One region of the Lentzea sp. NPDC051838 genome, then DNA from elsewhere that is predicted to be linked to it. Evidence: riboswitches for the same ligand, from Rfam matches in the RefSeq annotation. Region 1 holds a riboswitch; the other holds the start of a gene.
What was found. Region 1 has a riboswitch for S-adenosylmethionine ahead of AB0M24_RS35295 (aminotransferase class V-fold PLP-dependent enzyme). Riboswitches for the same ligand answer to the same signal wherever they lie in the genome.
Positions count from the first base shown of each region.

Region 2: linked by a shared signal. The riboswitch ahead of AB0M24_RS41445 (methionine ABC transporter ATP-binding protein) and the one ahead of AB0M24_RS35295 (aminotransferase class V-fold PLP-dependent enzyme) in region 1 are both predicted to bind S-adenosylmethionine.

Region 1 is NZ_JBFAYI010000024.1:14,819-18,639, reverse strand. Features, by position in the region: gene AB0M24_RS35305 (RluA family pseudouridine synthase) at 1-315, opposite strand, end outside; gene lspA (signal peptidase II) at 357-1,148, opposite strand; gene AB0M24_RS35295 (aminotransferase class V-fold PLP-dependent enzyme) at 1,172-2,503, opposite strand; SAM riboswitch class IV at 2,541-2,655, opposite strand; gene AB0M24_RS35290 (potassium/proton antiporter) at 2,730-3,821, opposite strand, start outside.
Region 2 is NZ_JBFAYI010000035.1:76,978-80,798, forward strand. Features, by position in the region: gene rsmA (16S rRNA (adenine(1518)-N(6)/adenine(1519)-N(6))-dimethyltransferase RsmA) at 232-1,065, shown strand; SAM riboswitch class I at 1,154-1,247, shown strand; gene AB0M24_RS41445 (methionine ABC transporter ATP-binding protein) at 1,464-2,462, shown strand; gene AB0M24_RS41450 (methionine ABC transporter permease) at 2,459-3,142, shown strand; gene AB0M24_RS41455 (MetQ/NlpA family ABC transporter substrate-binding protein) at 3,172-3,821, shown strand, end outside.

The DNA.
Region 1 (3,821 bases):
GGCGGCGGCGAGCCCGCCCACGACGGTCGGCCCGGTCCACCCTGGTGACGGGTGCACGGCGACGCCCACCGGCTTGTCGACCACGATGATGTCGTCGTCCTCGTGGATCACGACCAGGCCCTCGACCGGGATCGCCTGCACGGTGACCGGCTGCGGCGGAGCGGGCAGCGTGATCTCCAGCATCGCACCGGCCGTCAGCCGGTCGGACTTGCCCACGACCCTGCCGTCGATCAGCACGTCGTCGGCGTCGGCGATCGACGCGATCGCGGTGCGGGACAGACCCAGCAGCTTCGCGAGGCCCGCGTCGACACGCATGCCGTCCAGCCCGTCCGGAATGGGCAGCGTTCGGTAACCGCTCACGCGTCGACCTTCTTCTCTTCTTTGTGAACCGTCCCGTCGTAGTCGTGCTGCAGAAGCGCCAGCACCACGATCGTCGCGCCACCGCAGACGATCGCCATGTCGGCGACGTTGAACACCGGCCACACTCGGCCGAACGGGTCGAACAGCGACAGGAAGTCCACCACGTGGCCGCGCATCGGCCCAGGCTGCCGGAACAGCCGGTCGGCCAGGTTGCCGAGGGCCCCGCCCAGCACCAGCCCGAGCCCGACGGCCCACGGCTGGGAGCGGAGGTTGCGCGAGATCCAGAGGATGAACCCGGCGACGCCCAGCGCGATGAGCGCCAGGATCCACGTCATGCCCTCGGCCATGCCGAACGCGGCGCCGGGGTTGCGGACGAACGTCAGGTAGAGCACGCCGCCGAACAGCTTGATCGGGTCGGCACCCTCGAGGAACGCCACGGACAGGACTTTGGTGAGGACGTCCAGCGCCAGCACGACGGCGGCCAGCACCGCGAGGATCTTGATCCGCGGCTCGGGCAGCGAACCGCTGATCGCGAACTCCGGCTCGATGACGTCGTCGGAGGACACGACCCGCTCGGCGGCGGGCTTCTCCTCCTCGGCCGGCAGCTCCGCGACCACGGCCACGGCCTCGGTTTTGGTGTCCGCGCCGGCGTCGTCGGCTTCGTCGTCGGCGAGATCGACCCCGACGAACTCGTTGGACTTGCGATCCGCGACCGGCTTCGGCTCGCTGACCTGCTCTTCCGCAGGCTTCTCAGCGACCTCGTCGGCGGCCTTGGACTCGTCACTCACCAGGTCATTGTCCACTACCGGAACTACGCGAGGAACGGCGGCAGGGTTCGGCTGTCGTCCTCGGGCACCCAGCGGCCGTCGCGCTGCGTGTAGGTCCACTTCGGACCCTCGGTGACGAGAGTGCGCAGCGCGGCCACCAGGCGGTCGACGTGCTCGGCGGTCGTACCCAGGCCGATCGAGGCACGCACGGCGCGCTCCTCGTGCGATCCGGCCTGCTTGACGAGCCGCCCGACGATCACGTGGGCGCAGAACGCTCCGTCACGGACGCCGATGCCGTACTCGCAGGACAGCGCCGCCGCGAGGAAGCCCGCGTCGAAGCCGGAGATCGTGAAGCTCACGACGCCCACCTTGTCGGCGTCGGTCAGGATCGACAGCTCGCGGAAGCCAGGGATCGAGCGCAGCCCGTCCTGCAGGCGCGTCAGCAGCTCCTGCTCGTGCGCGACCGTCTGCTCCCAGTGCCGCGACAGGATCTCGCAGGCCGACGCCAGCGCGTGCACGCCGACGACGTTCGGGCTGCCGGCCTCGTGCCGCTCCGGCACCGCGGACCAGGCCACGCCGAGCCGGTCGCCGTGGTCGGTCACCTTGGCCGTCGCACCGCCGCCCACCAGGTACGGCTGAGCCTGCTGCAGCCAGTCCGCGCGACCCACCAGGACGCCGGCACCGAACGGCGCGTAGATCTTGTGGCCGGAGAACGCGATGTAGTCGACGCCCAGCTCACGGACGTTGATCGGGCGGTGCGGGGCGAGCTGCGCGGCGTCGAGCGCGATGCGCGCGCCGTGCCTGCGGGCGACCTTCGCGAGCTCCGCGACCGGCCACAGCTCCCCCGTGACGTTGGACGCCCCGGTGACGATCACGAGCCTCGGGCCGACCGGGGCGGCGGCAAGAGCCCGGTCCAGCGCGACAACAGCAGCGCCGGACGACGACGGGGCGGGAATGCGCTGAACGTTCGGGCCACGCCACGGCAGCAGAGCGGCGTGGTGCTCGCTGTCGAACAGCACGACGGCGGTGTTGCGAGGAACGCTGCGCGCCAACAGGTTCAGCGAATCCGTGGTGTTGCGGGTGAAGACGACGGTGTCGGACGAGTGGGCGCCGACGAACTTGCGGATGCGGTCCCGCGCCTGCTCGTAGACGCGAGTGGAGACCTGGGAGGCGAACCCGGCGCCGCGGTGCACGCTGGCGTACCAGGGCAGCAGCTCGTCGACGGCGTCGCGCACCTCCTGCAGACAGGGCGCAGAGGCCGCGTGATCGAGGTTCGCATACGTCACGCGCTCTCCGGTGACGAGAGGAACGCGCAGGTCAGCGCCGACGACAGCGGGAACCGAGGTAACAGTCTGAGGGGTGATCGCGAGCGTCATCGAACTGCCTCCGAGGCCAGGGGCCCCGTTCTGCGAAGGCCCGCGCTTGACCGGCGCCCCACGCGCCGGACCAGGTCCTCACCAAGGGCACCCCACCGCGGTTGGAGGGTTGCCGGCCAGCAAGCTTGGGCTTGACGCTGGCTCTCATGACCTGCCGATGACGTTAGCGGAGCCTCGCGGCGGAAGTCGACCACCGATCACATGCTGAGAAGCCTCGGAGACCGAGCTAGTCGCCTGTCTCGCCCTTCCACCGTGCGTAGCGACCGGCCCGGTCCACGGCACGTATGCGCCGCTCAGCGGCATCGCGCGCCTCTTCGGTGGTCACGATGAGCAACTGGTCGTCGACCTGCAGCCGAGTCGTCGGCTGTGGCGTGAAACTCTTCCCCGACCGCACCACGAGGCTCACCGTGGCGCCGCTCGGCAGCCGCAGCTCGGTCATGTAGACGCCGTGCAGCTTCGACCCGCGCTGGATGTGCACCTGCAGCAGCTCGGCGCCCAGCTCGTCCAACGGCGAGGAGTCGACCTGCACCTCCTGCGCCTCGTGCAGGTTCACCAGCCCGAGCCGCCGCGCGAGGAACGGCAACGTCGAACCCTGCACCGCCGTCAGCACGATGACCAGCACGAACACCGCGTCGACCAGGTCGCGCGCACCCTCGACGCCCTGGATCAACGGAATCAGCGCGAACACGATCGGCACGGCACCGCGCAGCCCCGACCAGGAGAGGAACGCCTGCTCCCGCCACGGCACCTTGAACGGCAGCGAGGCGAGCACGACCGACAGCGGCCGTGCCACGAACGTCAGCACCACGCCCGCGATCAGCGCGGGAACCAGCGCGTCGAGCAGCCGCGACGGCGAGGCGTACAGGCCGAGTAAGACGAAGAGCCCGATCTGGGCGAGCCATCCCAGCCCCTCGGCGAACGAGAGGGTGTCGGCGCGGTGCGGCAGGCGGGCGTTACCGAGGGCGAGCGCGGCGACGTAGACGGCGAGGAAGCCGGACGCGTGCACCAGATCGCCTGCGGTGTAAGCGATCACGCACACGGCGACGGTGGCGAGTGGGTACAAGCCGGTGGCGGGAAGCGCCGCGCGTCTCAGTGCCGCCGCACCGAAAACGCCGAGCAGCACGCCGATGAGCGCGCCCGCCGCGAGTTCGTAGAGCACCAGCAACGGCGCGGTCCACGAGATCTTGTCCGCCGACGCCAGCAGCACCACGGCGATGTAGACCGGCGCGTCGTTGAGGCCTGATTCCAGTTCGAGCGCGCCCGTGAGCCGCGCCCCCACTCCCAGCGACCGCAGCACGCTGAACACGGCCGCCGCGTC
Region 2 (3,821 bases), on a different contig from region 1:
GTCGGCCAAGCCCGGTTTCGGTCCAGACCACGAGCTGAACCCAGCCCACCCTCGAACTACGGTCAACCCAGAGCCTCCACGACCCACGCGCGGATCGCGTGAGTCGTGTCCCGAGGGGAGATCCAGCCACCTGGTGACGCCACAGCCGGAGGGCGGGACATGCGTGCGGCACCCGCCCTCCGGCCCAAGCCCACCGCTCCCAACCTCACCTGCGAGAATGCTCAAGTGAGCCTGCTGGGACCCTCCGAAGTGCGAAAACTGGCCGAAGAGCTGGGCATCCGTCCCACCAAGAAACTGGGCCAGAACTTCGTGCACGACCCCAACACGGTCCGCAAGATCGTCGCCGCGGCCGACCTCACCGAGGACGACGTCGTCCTGGAAGTGGGCCCGGGCCTGGGCTCCCTCACGCTGGCCCTGCTCCCCAACGCCAAGCAGGTCGTAGCCGTGGAGATCGACCCACCGCTCGCGCAACGGCTGCCGCGGACGGCGCAGGAGATGGACCCGGAGAACGCGGCCAAGCTGCACGTGGTCCTCAAAGACGCCATGAAGGTCACCCAGGACGATCTCCCGGTCCAGCCGACCGCGATCGTCGCGAACCTCCCGTACAACGTCGCGGTTCCGGTGGTGCTGCACCTCCTCCACGAGCTCCCGACGCTCGACAAGGGTCTGGTCATGGTCCAGGCCGAGGTGGCGGACAGGATGGCCGCGAAGCCGGGCAGCAAGATCTACGGCGTCCCCAGCGTGAAGCTCGCCTGGTACGCCGACGCGAAGAAGGCGGGCCCGGTCGGCAGGAACGTCTTCTGGCCCGCTCCCAACGTGGACAGCGGCCTGGTCTGGTTCCACCGCCACGAAAAGCCACTCTCCACAGTGGACAAGACCCGTCTCTTCCAGATCGTCGACGCGGCCTTCGCGCAGCGCCGGAAGACGTTGAGGGCAGCCCTCAAGGGATGGGCCACGACCAACCAGGTCAACGTCGACGAGCTGCTCGAGAAGGCCGGCATCGACCCGCAGGCCAGGGGCGAGCAGCTGAGCGTGATCGACTTCATCCGGATCGCGGAGGTCTAGGCCGGGGATCCTTCGGCCAACAGTGTGATCTGTCGAACGAATCCGAATCTGGCTTGCGCAACCGAACGTGCGTCCGGTTGACTGCTACTTGCCATCCGGAGCGACTGAGAGACCTGGCTCTACGACGTCGCAGCAACCACCCGCTGGATGCGGGCAGGTGCTAACGCCAGGACCGATGGAGGATCACATGGGTACCACGCGAATGCTCACGCGCCGGCGAGTCGTCGACCAGTGCCGCCGCACCGCTTCTGCATGTCGTCGCCACCTCGTCTAAGGCGCCTTTTCACAGTCCTTTGACGCGCACTCGCACGAAGAGTGGCGCACACACCTGAGCAGAAACTTCGACCGCGCACAGCCCAAGAGGCGTGTGTGCCGTCGCGCGCAGCCGTGGAGCAGAAGTGATCACTGTCGAAAACCTCACCAAGTCCTTCCAGGGTGTCAACGCCCTCAACGGCGTGACCCTCGACGTCGAGGCGGGCACCGTGCTCGGCGTGGTCGGCCCGAGCGGGGCCGGCAAGTCGACGCTCGCCCGGTGCGTCGCGCTGCTGGAGCGGCCCGACTCGGGTGCGATCCGCGTCGACGGCACGGACATCACCAGCCTCGACGGATCGGCTCTGAGGGCCGCCCGCAGGCAGATCGGCGTTGTGCCGCAGGGAGATTCGCTGCTCAGGCAGCGCACCGCGGCGGGTAACATCGCCCTCCCGCTCGAGAGCGCCGGCGTTCCCGGACCGCAGCGCCGCACCCGTGTGGGCGAGCTGCTGGACCTCGTCGGCCTGACCGACAAGGCCGCCTCCTACCCCGACCAGCTGTCCGGCGGGCAGCGTCAGCGCATCGCCGTGGCGCGCGCACTCGCCGCGAACCCGTCCGTGCTGCTCGCCGACGAGCCCACGTCCGCCCTGGACCCGGAGACCACCGGTTCCGTGCTGACCGTGCTCGACCGTGCGCGCGCTGAGCTGGGTGTGACCGTGCTCGTCGTCACGCACGACATGGGTGTGGTCCGGAAGATCTGCGATGACGTCGCCGTGCTGGAGCAGGGCCGCGTCGTCGAGCACGGCAAGGTCCTCAGCCTGGTCAGCGACGCCGGCAGCCGCACGAGCAGCGCGTTGCTGCCCGCCGTCGACCTCAACCCGATCAACGAGAACGCCTACGACCGCGTCGCGGACGTCGTGCTCGTCGGGTTCGCCGCGGTCGGCGCGCTGCTGCCCGAGGTGTCGCACCGGTTCGGCGTCGAGCTGAACATCGTCGGTGGCGGCCTCACGCGGCTGGGCGAGACGCCGGTCGCGCGGTTCCGCCTCGGCCTGAACGGCGAGCGGTCCGACTCCGCGCTGGAGTGGATCGGCGAGGCCGGCGGCGCTGTGCAGAGGTCCCTGAAGGGGCCGCAGGGAGTAGCTGCGTGAAGTCTGCAACACCCTGGCCCGACGTCGTGAACTACCTCGTCGAGGCCACCGGGGAGACGCTGTACATGGTCGGCGTCTCCACCGTGATCGCCACAGCTTTCGGAATTCCGGTCGGGGTTTGGCTGCAGCTCACCGCCAAGGGCGGGCTGCGGCCGAACGCCGCGGTGCACCGCGTTCTCGGCTTCATCACCGACCTGGGTCGCTCGATGCCGTTCATCGTGCTGCTCGTCGCGCTCACGTCGGTCACCCGCCTGCTCGTCGGCGGATCCATCGGCAGTACAGCGGTCATCGTGCCGTTGGCGGTCGGCGCGATCCCCTTCGTCGGGCGGCTCGTCCAGAACATCCTGTCCGAGGTGCACGTGACCGTGGTCGAGGCCGCGGTCACGACCGGTGCCTCGACGCTCCGGATCGTGCGCAGTGTGCTGATCCGCGAGTCGCTGCCCGCGCTGATCAACGCCATCGGCGTCACCGTGATCGCCCTGATCGGGTACTCCGCGATGGCGGGCGTGATCGGCGGCGGTGGCCTCGGCGACCTGGCCATCCGCGAGGGCTACCAGCGCTTCAACGACCGGATCCTGTGGAGCACCGTGGCGTGGCTCGCCGTGCTCACGACGGTGATCCAGCTCGGCTTCACCCGTGCCGCCCGTGCGTCCGACCGGCGCCGGCACGCCTCCGTCTGAACCACTCGTAATTTCTCAAAAGGAACGTAATGCGTATTCGTGCTGCCCTGATCGCGGTTGCTTTGACCAGTTTGACCGCTCTGTCCGCTTGCTCGTCCGGCAGCGCGTCCTCTTCGGACACGTTGAAGGTCGGCGTCTCGCCCGTCCCGCACGCGCAGATCCTCAAGTACGTGGCCGACAACCTCGCCGCGCAGAAGGGTCTGAAGATCGAGGTCGTCGAGTTCACCGACTACGTGCAGCCGAACACCGCGCTGGTCGACGGCTCGCTGGACGCCAACTACTTCCAGACCGTCCCGTACCTGGCGACGTTCACCAAGGAGACCGGCGCCAAGGTCGAGTGGGTCGCGCCCGTCCACGTCGAGCCGCTGGGCCTCTACTCCAAGAAGGCCAAGAAGCTCGACGAGATCCCGTCCGGCGCCAAGATCGCGGTGGCCAACGACGCCACCAACGAGGCGCGCGGCCTGAAGCTGCTGGAGGCGAACGGCCTGATCAAGCTCAAGGCCGTGGACCAGCCGACCGTGCGCGACGTGGCGGAGAACCCCAAGAACCTGCAGTTCGTGCCGCTGGAGGCCGCTCAGCTGCCCCGTTCGCTGGAGGACACCGACGCGTCGGTGATCAACGGCAACTACGCGATCGACGCGGGCCTCAAGCCGGCCACCGACTCGCTCGCGCTGGAGAA